DNA from 3 places in the Ectobacillus sp. JY-23 genome. Region 2 is predicted to be linked to each of the others. Evidence: riboswitches for the same ligand, from Rfam matches in the RefSeq annotation. Region 2 holds a riboswitch; each other region holds the start of a gene.
What was found. Region 2 has a riboswitch for cobalamin ahead of metE (5-methyltetrahydropteroyltriglutamate--homocysteine S-methyltransferase). Riboswitches for the same ligand answer to the same signal wherever they lie in the genome.

Region 1 (4,558 bases), 920 kb from region 2:
TAAGTAGCACCATAAGAATGATGCCTACAATACGCGTCGATTTCTTTTTTAAAAATTCGCTGTTTCGGACTCTTTTAAAAATACTCACCAGTATGCCCCCTGTATAAATAATAGGGACAATCCGTAAATTTGAACTGCCCCTATCCTCGAGAATGTTATTTTCCTATGATTGCAAGTTCACTTTGGGAAACATAATTCTCCATAATAGCAAGTGCATCAAAGGTATTAATTCTTGAATCAGACGTTACGTTCATACGAAGAATTTTTTCATCTTCACTCACATCTACCTTTCTAAGCCAAGCAGAGATAACATTCAAAGCATCTTGCGCATTAATGATGCCATTGGCATCAATATCACCAAATGTAATAGTCTTTGTTGCATCTGTTAAAAAGCTATAGTTGGAACTATTTAGTAAGTTTGAATCAGCTTCACTAACATTAGTCATTAATACGTAGGTATCCACGCCACGTTTTGCTGTCATTTCGCTCGAATAAATTAAATCTGCGTTTTTGTATTTAACTTTTGTTCCGCTTTTGATACCGCCAATTGTAAAAGCAATAGCCTTCTTGTTTGCCGGAATCAAATCAATCCCATCGCCTTCAAACAGCTTTCTAATGCTAATAGCAACATTTGAAAACTTAACGGTTTTCACTGCTTTTGAGCTATCAAAAACTAAAGCCGAGAGGTTAGAGGCTTTCTTTAAACTGATCCCGCCAACGGAGATTTCAGTATTCGGCGTAATTTTCGTATCAATGTCATTCTTTACTTTTAATTGAAGAGTCAATAATTCAGCGGGGAATTTCTCTCCTGATAAACTGATATTTTTTAAATCCGAGTTAGTATATACAAATCTAAGTTTCTTATCAGAAGCATTATAATTCCAAGCAAGTGAACCGCCCTGCATACGCTCTGAAATTGATATATCTTCAATGCTTAGTTCGTCAGGGATATTAATAACGCCATCCATCAGTTTGTAGTCTCCGACAGGAAATGCATCTGTTTTAATAATTGCGTTGAATACATTTCCAGCTTTGGCAACTACTTGGTCTGGGGCATCAATTGTAACTTGTGCATCAATCGGTTTTGGTTCTCCACCAGGGTCCGTTCCAGGTTCTTCCACACTTTTAAATGCATCTGTCATATTATAGAGACTGTTTTTTCCTTTGACAAATCGGTCATATGCAATCAATGCATAAGTCCCTTGATCTGTAGCCATTCCATCTCTATTTCCTGTCGCAATATGCTTAAAGCCGCCGCCCTCAACGTAAAAAGTGAGCAATGCGGAAACTAAATTACCACCGCTTTTTACAAAACGGCTGTCAGTCGCCGGATCAATACCAAGGGCTGTAAGCCCAACAATTACTTGAGCAATACTTTCACTGGAAGTTGAACCGAAAGCGGTAAAACCTCCAGTGTCTTTTTGGATGGTTGAAAGTGCTTTAACTGCTCTATCAATTGTAGTTTCAACTTTTGGTTGTGATTTATATGGTGCAAGTGCTTGAAGTACCATGCCTGTAATATCAGGGTCAGGCGTCGAGCCGTATAAAGTAAAACCACCTGCTTGTGGAGTGTCTTTTTTCACTTCTTTCGATAAGATAAAGTCAATATATTTTTGACGGGTAGCCTGTTTAGCGGTATCTGCTATAATAGGAATTTCATAGTTATTTGTATCAAGTGCAATTAATGCAAAGATGGCACCATTTATACCTTGACTTATTGTTTTTTCATAATTTGCCAGATTCTCTAAAAGGTTATACCCGCCTACATTTGTACTTGATTTTCCAATCGCACTTAATGCAAGTGTTAATCTAGAGTACTCTGTATACTGAGAAGTAGAAAGTATTCCTCCTACAGATTGCACATGTGTAACTACACGGTTATAGTAATCAGAAAAATAATTTTTAGGAACAGAGTATCCGGATCTAGATAACGAAAGAACTGTCCATTCACCATTAAGTGTACCAAAACCTGGTGAAGGAGCAGCGGCCAATATAGATGCTAAGCTTGCGTTCAGTTGCGTACTAATATCAATACTGCTTGCCGGTATTGCAGTATTCAATGTAGTAGTTAAGGCAGTCGATGTATTATTAATTTGTTCTTGTGTAGCCGTTAGATTTGTTAGTGCTGCATTAGCATTGTTATAGGCTGTAAGAACGCCGGGCTTGGCTAAAAGCTCTGCCTTGTTGGCAGCACTGTTTATTTGTGCAACCTGGGTCAGGAGATTACTGCGATCAGCCCCTACATAAAGTGCTGGTGATCCCCCCCATGCTGAATTATCCTGACCTAAGTCAGCACCAAAACCTGTGAGCGTAAATTGCCATCTGCATACATCACCATCTTTAGGTGTTTTAGCTCCAACTCCTACATTTGAAAATTCGTTGTTTACCGAATACATCCAACCAGACATAGAACTATAATCAAATTCTCCAAGGTGCCCTTGTTCATTTACTCCCACATTGATAATGTCTGCGTTTGTCATGCCCATTTCGTTCTGCAATATCTGTGGAACTTGGATACTCAAAGAGCGGTTTAGTTTAATCCTAGACAAATAAAACATTTCTTGTTGACCAGAACTACGATAGTTAGATGAACCCAAAAACCTGTCCGTCACATCGGCATAAGTTTCCCCAGTATAAAAAGGAACCTTTACGGGTTCATATAGAAAACCTGCTCCCAGCGTATTTACATCAGCTGACATCGTTATATAACCTTTAGGGTTTCCAGAAGGTGCCGCTAATGAAGGGGTTGAGATAGAAAAAATTGAAAAAATCATACACATGACAAGAAGCACTTTTACAAATTTCTTCATTGTTTAATTCATCCTTTCCTCCAATTCATAAACGATTGCTCTAGTAAAACATGCTATACCGCAAACTGTATTTAAATCTTTTTTAATTACCTTACCACCTTTTAATTTTTCCGGTGATCTTAATCGCTTAAAATCATACGCAATAAAGAACGATTCTTGCAAAAGCAAGAATCGTTAGTTATCAAAAAAGACACATTTTTGCGATAATTAAAATTGCAAATAGTATCCATATGCATATAGGTATACACAAGTTTTGATAACAAACTTTCCTCACCGAAAGACTTGTATTAGGTTTATGGCAGGTCTCCTGACTTAAAGCTTCAATCCTAATCCATTCCGTCTTCCCGGTTTCCCAGTGACATTAGCGAATGTTTCGTAGCTTTTACAGTAGAAGTGAGCTGTTTTGGATTTTCACCAAATTCCCTATTAATGCAAACTGCAACCATATGCCTATTTAATCTAAATTTTTACGTTAGTAAAACATGTTATACTGCAAATTTTCTTGCATTTAAATCATCTTTTAATTCTTCTGGTAACCCCAATTGCTTAAAATCATACGCAATAAAGAACAATCCTTGCAAAAGAAAGAATCATCGGTTATCAAAAAAGACACATTGTGCGATAATTAAAATTGCAAATAGTATCCATACGCATATAAATATACGCAAGTTTTGATAAAAAACTTTCCTCACCGAAAGACTTGTATTAGGTTTATGGCAGATCTCCTGACTTAAAGCTTCAATCCTAATCCATTCCGTCTTCCCGGTTCCCCAGTGACATTAGCGAATGTTTCGTAGCTTTTACAGTAGAAGTGAGCTGTTTTGGTTTTTCACCAAATCCCCTATTAATGCAAACTGCAACCATACCCCCATTCGGACTAAACTTTTACTCTGGTAAAACATGTTATACTGCAAATTTTTGCATTTCGATTTTTTAATCACCTCCCCATCTTTTAATTTCTCCAGTGATCTTAATCGCTTAAAATCATACGCAATAAAGAACGATTCTTGCAAAAGCAAGAATCGTTAGTTATCAAAAAAGACACATTTTTGCGATAATTAAAATTGCAAATAGTATCCATATGCATATAGGTATACACAAGTTTTGATAACAAACTTTCCTCACCGAAAGACTTGTATTAGGTTTATGGCAGGTCTCCTGACTTAAAGCTTCAATCCTAATCCATTCCGTCTTCCCGGTTTCCCAGTGACATTAGCGAATGTTTCGTAGCTTTTACAGTAGAAGTGAGCTGTTTTGGATTTTCACCAAATTCCCTATTAATGCAAACTGCAACCATATGTACTCATTTTATAGAAGTTACATAGATTGTTCAAGAGCCGCTTTGACTTTAAGAGGAGTTGTATCTTTATTTATGTTTTAATGATGTTATCCTTAATGTGTTCATTGTTCTATCTGTTCATTTTAGTACTACGCTAAAACACCTGTTCAATTTCAACTTTTCACCATTCCTGATCTCTATTTAGTACAACAAGTTCCATTTTAGGAGCAACTAATTTCATTTTAAACTGCTGTCATACTGACAATATCGCAAGAGACTTTATAAGGATGATATCCTACCACCTGCGCAAGTGGATAGGTTCTACTATTCGTTTAATTCTCACAAATCTGGGGATCTTGTACAAGGAAGGGTTCAGTACAAAGCGTTACAAGCAATAAAAGAAAGAATATAAATCCTAAAGAACATGTTGTAACAAAGAATGCCCACGAAGCTATCATTTCTTTTGAGG
Region 2 (4,558 bases):
TTTGCTTTTAGCGTTGTAGATGGCAAACTTAATACCGCATTGTTTGTGCCTGCTGCACGTACTTCTAAATCAAGTGTTGCCGGATCTACCTCTTTAAAATCTGTTACTGCTTTAAAAGAAGCGTTCGGGAATAAGACTGCGCCGCCTTTCACTGCTACATCAACAGCCGGAGCATCAGGAGACAGATGACCTACACGTACCTTTGCTTTGCCTGGTGAAGTCATTGTTTCGTCATTGATAACCAAAAGCTCTAGGTTAGCTACCTTGTTAATCGCCGCTACTGTGTAAGATTTGCCTGCTTCCACAGATAGATTTTGTGAAATAACAGGTTTTCCTTGTGCCACTGTGCCTGCTGCATAAATTTCAACTTTATGTGAGCCAGGAGCCAATTTCAAATAATCTGTCGCATCTTTAAATTTTGCGCCTTGTACCGCTGTTTTACCATCTACGACTACATCAACAGCTGGTGCGTCCGGAGAAGCGTGCACAATACGTACCATCGCCTGAGAGCCGCCTGCGAGTGCTTGACCTGTGAACAAGGCAAGCATCATCACAGAAACGAGTAAAGACCATATTTTTTTCATGTGTATTCCTCCTATGTATATGTTTGGCATTACAATATGAGTGTGTGCATTCACACAATATGGAAACCAGGTAAATTGTTCCAAAAAAATAGTTTGACAAGCATAAGAAGAGCTGTTAAGATAATCATTAAATTCTGAATAATAAAACTCTTATAAAGAGCGGCGGAGGGACTGGCCCGATGAAGCCCGGCAACCATTCAAAAGAAAAGGTGCCAAATCCAGCAAAGCATCATGCTTTGAAAGATAAGAGAGGATCACGGAACTCCGCCTCTCCTTTGAGAGGCTTTTTTAATTTCATAATCAAATGCATCAGGTGACGCACATATCGTGCGGCTTAAAAGGGAAGACCGGTGACAATCCGGCGCGGTCCCGCCACTGTGATGGGGAGCGACTTATTAGAACCACTGTGAAAAACGGGAAGGAATAAGAAGCAATGAACCTAAGCCAGGAGACCTGCCTGTTGTATGCGCTTGTGCTCTACGGATGAATAGAGAGGAGTGATGCATACGTGTTGGGAAAACCAGGTCTCAACTCTAGTTAGTGATGCGTATGAATCTCCCTTTTCGCCGAAAAGGGAGATTTTTTGTTGAGAACACAATCAAAAGGAGTGGGGAAATATGAAAAGTTCAAACTTAGGTTATCCACGTATTGGAGAGAAGCGGGAGTGGAAGCATGCGCTCGAACGTTTTTGGGCTGGTGATCTGGAAGAAACAGCATTTTTACAGGAGATGAAGGAGCTGCGTCTTCATCATTTACGTAAACAACAGGAGATTGGCATCGACCTTATCCCGGTCGGCGATTTCAGCTTCTACGATCATGTACTGGACGCGGCGTTCATGTTCGGTATTGTGCCGAAGCGCTTTGCGCAGCAAGAGATGTCACTACGTACTTATTTTGATATCGCACGTGGTAATGACACGGCGGTGGCGGCGGAAATGACGAAATGGTTCAACACAAACTATCACTATATCGTACCGGAATGGGATGATGTAGCACCAAAGCTAATTGAAAACCGGCCGCTTCGTTTATATGAGGAAGCAAAAGAAATTGGCATTCACGGCAAGCCGGTGCTACTGGGCCCAGTTACGCTAGTGAAGCTATCAAAGGGGTATGAAAGCTTCAAACGCGCGGTGGAAGCGCTAGTTCCGCTATATGAACAGGTACTTTCCGAGCTCCAGGAAGCGGTGTGGATTCAAATCGACGAACCGATTTTGGCAACCGATCTTTCTGATGAAGAGTTTGAGGTGTTGCACGCTGCATATACGAAACTGCGAAAGGCAACAAATAGCCGCTTGATTCTGCAAACATATTTTGACAGCATAACACGCTACAAAGAGGTGGTAAAGCTGCCGGTCGATGCTATTGGTCTTGATTTTGTACATGACCGCGGTGAAAATTTGCTGTCGCTACAGCAGTATGGATTTCCGCAGGAGAAATACTTGGCGGCGGGTGTAATCGATGGGCGCAATGTGTGGCGCGCGGATCTAAAAAGTAAGCAGCATGTACTTGAACAATTGACAAAAATTGTACCAAACGACCGTCTGCTTGTACAGCCGTCAGCTAGTTTGCTGCACGTACCAGTTACCGTAAAAGAAGAATCTCTTGAGGATACCTTACAAAACGCACTGGCATTTGCCGATGAAAAGCTGGCTGAGGTTGTTTTGTTAGCAACAGGTGCAGATTCAGCGGCAATAGAAGTAAGCAGTATAGCTCTTCAGGCGCTCGCTGCTTCACCTGCACGTAATCATGAAGCGGTACGTAAAGCTATGCAGAACTTGCCTGCCGAAGTGGAACGAAATTCTCCATTCACCGAGCGCCGCGAGCTGCAGCAAGCTCGCTTCGGATTGCCGCTTCTGCCAACCACGACCATCGGTAGCTTTCCACAAACTGCCGAGGTGCGCCAAAAGCGCCGGGCATGGCGGCGGGGCGAACTGCCGGATGCTACCTATCAAGCGTACATTCGTGCCGAAATTAAAAAATGGATCGAAATGCAAGAGGAAATAGGACTGGACGTGCTTGTGCACGGCGAATTTGAGCGCACGGACATGGTCGAGTATTTTGGTGAAAAGCTAGCCGGCTTTCAATTTACCCAAAACGGTTGGGTGCAGTCGTACGGCTCGCGCTGCGTAAAGCCACCGCTCATTTACGGCGATGTGGCCTTTGTAGCGCCAATGACAGTGAAGGAAACACTATACGCACAGTCGCTTGTTAACAAACCGGTCAAGGGTATGCTAACAGGGCCGATTACCATTTTAAACTGGTCGTTTGTCCGCGATGATATGCCGCGCCGCGATGTTGCCAATCAAATTGCCTTGGCCTTGCGAGAAGAGGTAGAAGCACTCGAAGATCATGGCATCCGTATGATTCAGGTTGATGAGCCTGCACTCAGAGAAGGATTACCGTTAAAACGAAAGCACTGGGACAGCTATCTTGCCGATGCGGTATATGCATTTAAGCTGGCAACAACAGTTGTTCGCGACACAACGCAAATTCATACACATATGTGTTATTCCAATTTCGAAGACATTATAGAAGCAATTGCTGCGCTCGACGCCGATGTGATCTCAATTGAAACGTCAAGAAGCCACGGTGAACTCATCGGCGCATTTGAAACACACACGTATGAGAAGGGAATTGGCCTGGGTGTATACGACATCCACAGCCCGCGTGTACCAAAGCTTTCTGAAATCGAACGTAACATCGCCCGCGCGCTGCAGGTATTGCATCCCAAGCAAATTTGGATTAATCCGGATTGCGGGTTAAAAACAAGAGGCATTGATGAAACGGTAGCAGGGCTGTGCATCATGGTACAGGCCGCCAAGCGAGCGAGACGACAGCTCGAAGCGGTGATACAATAGAAGCAACTCGTTTTGGAAAGAAGGTCTCTGTTTTGTATGTAATCATCGCTTATTTGCTTTTGCTACTTAGTTTTTCCCAGACATTGTACTTTTGGCCGGTGTTCACAGTCAGTATGCTGACGCTCATTATCACGGCCTGTAGCAAACAAAGATTTCTATACGTGCGCATGAAGATGCGCACGTTTTGGCTTGCTGTTTTATCAGGTGTGCTACTTTACAGTGTATTTGCACTTGGTAAATGGCTTATCATGATACTAGATCTGCCGCTTCTTGCTAGCTTAACGGAGTTGTACGCGGCAGTCTCACCGGCTACGTGGTGGCATTATCTCGTTTTGTTTTTGGTTATCATCCCAGGAGAAGAACTATTCTGGCGGGGCTTCATCGGCGCGCGGCTGGGTATGGTGCCGAGCATCCTGCTTTATGCGGGCGCACATGTGGCAAGCGGCAGCATACTTCTTGTCATCGCCGCGCTCATTGGGGGCTTTGTTTGGGGAGAATTATACCGCCGCACAGGCAGCTTACAGGCTGCGGTGCTCTCACATCTAGTATTTGACCTGTTTTTACTGGTACTCTTGCCGTTGCTTTAGATAATTTGACGGGTTTATGAGAGTATCTGGCAACTTTTCAAGAAAATCTGGCGACTTTTCACAATGATTTGGCAACTACACAAAAAAGCCGCACAATGCGGCTTTTCCTACGATTCATTTTGCCCTTCAACCCGAATTAAGTACAGCGCCAAGGTGATATAAAGGGCAAACAATAATACAAGAAAGACGGGCACAGAAAATATATCTTGAATCAACATCGGATCACCCCTCTATTTTAGGCTGTCCAGCGGTACCGGAAATATGAATAGAAACAGCGCTACAGCTGGAATTGCTAACAAAATGGCAATCGCTGGGTTGCGATAGTGTATGATTACGAAAGTGAATAAGACGATATTGAGCCAAATATTATGCAGGCTGTTCCAGCCATTGTCGTAAACGAACATACCTTTGTGCGCAAACAGTGCTTGAATCGCGCTGTAAAAGGTCACCCATACAGTAAAAAATACAAATTGGCTTTTTCGCTCCTTCGGAAATTTCTGCAGAAAGATAAATAGCGTCATCGGACAGA
Region 3 (4,558 bases), 630 kb from region 2:
TACGCCTAAAGGGTATGGAGTATCTAAATTTTATGGGTGATATGTATGAGGTGCCGAGCAAGCTACGTTTAAATCGCATTGAAATGTTGGCTAAACAGTTTGATTTATCTTATGTACTTGGTGATCAAATTCAAACTTACTCACATGGTATGCGGCAAAAAATTATTATGATAGGTGTACTGCTACATGAGCCGGATGTATGGATTTTAGATGAGCCGTTAACTGGATTAGACCCAAAGTCCGCATACGTATTAAAACAGATGATGCGCGAGCACGCGGATAAAGGAAAGACAGTTTTCTTTTCGACACATGTGCTAGAGGTTGCTGAAAAGCTTTGTGATCGAGTTGGTATTATTAACAAAGGGAATTTACAGTTTTGTGGTAATCTGCAAGAAATGCGTGATCATTTTAAGTCTGATGCATCACTTGAAAAGATGTTCTTGGAGATGACTGACCATGCATAAGATATGGCGACTTACAAACGTATTATTGAAAATGAGTTATGCGGAGTGGTTTGCAAGTAAAAAGAAAGTTGCGCTCTATTTATTTTCATATGTTATGCTGTTGGGCGTTGGTTTTATCTTCTTTGGTACAATGTCATATGGCGTTTATGGTGTGTTTGCACAGTATGGACAACAAAAAGCGTTACTTGGTATCGGACTCGCTGTTGCAAGTATTTGGGTATTTCTTACGAGCGTCACCTCCGTCTTAACAGTGTTTTATTACGAAGACGATATTGAAAATCTATTGCCACTACCGCTTCAGCCCTCACAAATCGTTACAGCTAAGTTTTTGACAGTGTTGCTGACGCAGTATGTGCTATCTTCGTTCTTTGTTATTCCAATTCTTGTCATATACGGCGTATTAAGCGGAGCAGGCATAGTGTACTACTTGTATAGTGTTGTTATTTATGCGATTTTTCCAATCATTCCACTTGTACTTATCTCACTGCTGCTTATGGTATTGATGCGCTTTACAAACCTTTCCAAAAACAAAGACAGCGGTCGCCTTATTGTGGGGCTGTTTTCAATTCTTTTTGTAGTAGGTATTAATGTGTTTATGCAATGGAATAATCGTAGCGCTTCACAAGAGCAGGTGGAGAACTTGTTGACTGGTGGAAGTGGTGAGATATTAGTAAGTATGACGACGTATTTTCCTACCACATATTTCGCAGCGACGGGGCTGTCACAATATAACACTGCCATGGGGCTTTTATATGTGCTTATATTTATAGTTATTTCAATGATGGCCTTTAGCCTATTCTATGTAACCGCACAAACATATTATTTAAAGGGAGTTATTGGTCTTTCCGGAGGTGTGGTGAAGCGTAAAACCGTAGGTAACGCTGCGTATGTGAAACAGGTAAAGCAAACATCTAAATGGTTAACGTATGTAAAAAAGGAGCTACGTATTTTAATGCGCACACCGGCTTTCTTTTTAAATTGCGTCATTCAGGGGTTAACGACACCAATCATTTTTTTCTTTGCGTTCTTTCAACAAAACGGTAGTATAGAATGGATGAAGAGGAGTGTCACGAACCCTGATCAAGCAGGTTTGGTCCTTGGTGTTGCTTATTGTGCTGGTATGTTTTTATTAAGCTCTAATGTGACTGCAATAACCGCTTTTTCCAGGGACGGTAGCAGTTGGTTTGTAAATCGTTATTTGCCTATTGCACCGCAAACTATTTTATTTGCTAAAATTTTTGCATCGTGGCTCGTCAGTGTTAGTATTTTAGCATTATTCGGCATTGTCATGGTTGCGCTCTTAAAGGTGTCTCTATTATTCGTGACCCTTTGGCTCATTTTATGTTTAAACGGCTTATGGCTTACCAATATGATTGGTGTGAGATGGGATGCAAAAACAGCGGATGTACACTGGGAAAATGAGCAAAAATTGTTTAAAGGTCGTTATACGCTGCTATGGAACTTGCTCGTAAATTTCCTAATTGCCGCAGCAACAGTAGGCATTGTAATGGGGTTGTATTTCATATTACATGCAGGAATTGGGCTGACGTTTTTTATATTGCTACTTGTATATGGTATTGCAAATACAATTATGATTCGGGCTTTACAAGTGGATGCGGAGAAGATCTTAGACAACGTACAAGGATGACTTAAAGAAGATGCTAGCTAGCATCTTCTTTAAGTCAAGTCTGCTGTTTTCGCATCGGTTATTTCTATAAATTCCGTACCGTTTAAGAAAATCTGCAAGCCGCGTTTACCTGCACTAATGCTGATGGTATCATATGCAGAAGCTGACTTGTCAACATACAAGGGATATCTTTTCTTAACACCAAGCGGGGAAACACCGCCACGAATGTAACCGGTTAGACTCTGTATGTCTTTTACCGGCACCATTTCTACCTTTTTGTTGCCGCTGATGGATGAGAGTGCTTTCATGTTCAACTCGCTATTAGCAGGAATGCAAGTCATAACAACACCTGTTTTGTCGCCTTTTAGTACAAGTGTTTTAAACACCTGTTCATAAGGCAGACCTACCAAATTCGCTACATGCTTGGCATCTAAATTATTTTCATCCCATTCATATTCATGGAGCGTATACGCAATTTTCTTCGTATCTAGCAGCCGACATGCGATGGTTTTACTCGCCATATGTATCAACACCTTTCATGTATCAGTATACAAAATTTTAAACGGATTTATATAGCTATTCCTACCTATATGTGTTACAACTTTTAGAGGGATACTATGAAATATTGTCGACAGAATCATAATTCCATAGTAGAATAGTATCATAATTTCGAATATTGTGACGAGTATAGGTGCATAGTGAGCGAGCGCTCGCTATGTTTAAAAGGGAAGTCGGTGTGAATCCGACGCGGTCCCGCCACTGTAAGTGAAGAGATTTTGTGCATAAGCCACTGTTACCCGGGAAGGCGCACAAAATTGACGACACACGAGCCAGGAGACCTGCCTATGCACGATGCACCGAAATCCTACGAGGAATAGGGAGGTGTTGTGTAAGTACATATATGCTTGCGCACGCCCGTAACGGGCTTTTTTTATTGGGCTCAAAAATGAAGGGGGAAGTAGATATGAAGAAGTGGCTTGCTGCATTCGTCCTCACCGTATGTATGGTGGTGTCGACGTTTGCGAATATTGGCGTGGTGTTTGCTGAGGGACGTACAGCAACGCTTGTTGTTGTTGGAGACTCAGAACGCGGAGCAATTTTATGTCCAAAGAAGGTAGAGTTTGAAGAAGGTGCAACAGCATTTGATGTATTGAACGAGGTATTTCCGAATAAGCTGGTGTACAGTGGCACAGGAACAACGTTATACCTAACAGGTATTGACGGTCTTGTTGCTGGTGAGAAGTATAAGCAAAGCTATTGGGCGCTGGAAACAAATAACGAAATGGCGATGGTAGGAGTAGGTGGTTACCAAGTAAAGAATGGTGATATTATTGCCATGCGATTTATTGAAGATTGGAATACAGCGCCTACTGATACATTGAAGGAGCAGTTAAAAAAAATCAGCGAATGCGATCTGAGTTTACTAGAGCCGGTTAAGGAACCGCCTACAACACCAGACCCAGGAACTACACCAAGGGAAGTAGATACAAATAAAGCGATTGCCGATGCGGCTGCCTATCTATTAAGAGACGGTATCAATTCTGAGTGGGAAGCCATTGGGTTGTTGCGCTCAGGTGCAGTAATCTCTGATGATGTAAAAGCGAGTTACATAGAGCAATTAAAAGATAATGTACAAAATAAAAGAATGCAAGGCGGCAAATTAGCAAAAACAATTTTGGCAATTAATGCTATTGGAAGTGACCCTACAAAGTTTGCAAATCAAAATTTAGTTGAGAAGTTATACAATGACCAAACACTTGCTGATGTTTATGCTTACAGCGCTGCTTTATTGGCACTAGATAGTAGAAAGTATGATATTCCTGCTGGCGCATTTTGGAGCCGCGAGAAGCTTGTAGATGCAATCTTATCACAGCAACGAGCTGAAGGTGGATGGGGCACAGATGCGGATACAAATAGTATGATGCTGATTGCATTGGCACCGTATAGTGAGAAGCCGGAAGTAGCAAAAGCGCAAGAAACAACCTTAAAACTTTTGCAAAGTATGCAAGGTAAGGATGGCGGCTTTGATCAAAATGCCAACAGCACTGCATTGGTACTTACAGCTTTATCCATTCTGGATATTGACCCTACAGATGCGGAGTGGACGAAAGAAGCGAATGTCATTGAAAATCTCGTTACCTTCCAACAAACAGACGGTGGATTTAAATGGCAGCATACAAGTGAAGCAAGCGATGCGCTTTCATCTGAGCAAGCACTGTATGCGTTAGTACAATACACGTACTTTACACAAGAAAAGGGCTCAATTTTCGATTGGAGCGGTGAACCAATTAACGAACCAGAAACGCCAAGTGAACCAACAACACCAGAGCCATCTCAACCATCTATTCCAGAAACACCAGAAATTTCAGTACCGACAGAAACAGTTACTAAACCTGTACCAAGCGAAACGAAAACAGCAGAACCAGTAAAAGGGGAAGTCAAACAAACGCTTCCTGATACAGCACTG

Region 1: another riboswitch for cobalamin. It lies ahead of MUG87_RS14575 (DUF4430 domain-containing protein); the one in region 2 lies ahead of metE (5-methyltetrahydropteroyltriglutamate--homocysteine S-methyltransferase).
Region 3: another riboswitch for cobalamin. It lies ahead of MUG87_RS02710 (DUF4430 domain-containing protein); the one in region 2 lies ahead of metE (5-methyltetrahydropteroyltriglutamate--homocysteine S-methyltransferase).

The regions. Positions count from the first base shown of each region.
Region 1 covers NZ_CP095462.1:2,848,672-2,853,229, reverse strand. The annotation lists gene MUG87_RS14580 (cohesin domain-containing protein) at 1-88, opposite strand, end outside; gene MUG87_RS14575 (DUF4430 domain-containing protein) at 156-2,810, opposite strand; cobalamin riboswitch at 3,090-3,272, opposite strand; cobalamin riboswitch at 3,508-3,690, opposite strand; cobalamin riboswitch at 3,941-4,123, opposite strand; gene MUG87_RS19720 (recombinase family protein) at 4,435-4,558, shown strand, end outside.
Region 2 covers NZ_CP095462.1:3,767,017-3,771,574, forward strand. The annotation lists gene MUG87_RS19055 (DUF4397 domain-containing protein) at 1-584, opposite strand, end outside; SAM riboswitch class I at 732-834, shown strand; cobalamin riboswitch at 879-1,060, shown strand; gene metE (5-methyltetrahydropteroyltriglutamate--homocysteine S-methyltransferase) at 1,202-3,442, shown strand; gene MUG87_RS19065 (CPBP family intramembrane glutamic endopeptidase) at 3,382-4,029, shown strand; gene MUG87_RS19070 (CBO0543 family protein) at 4,260-4,558, opposite strand, start outside.
Region 3 covers NZ_CP095462.1:507,092-511,649, reverse strand. The annotation lists gene MUG87_RS02725 (ABC transporter ATP-binding protein) at 1-464, shown strand, start outside; gene MUG87_RS02720 (putative ABC transporter permease subunit) at 457-2,112, shown strand; gene ybaK (Cys-tRNA(Pro) deacylase) at 2,142-2,612, opposite strand; cobalamin riboswitch at 2,764-2,953, shown strand; gene MUG87_RS02710 (DUF4430 domain-containing protein) at 3,056-4,558, shown strand, end outside.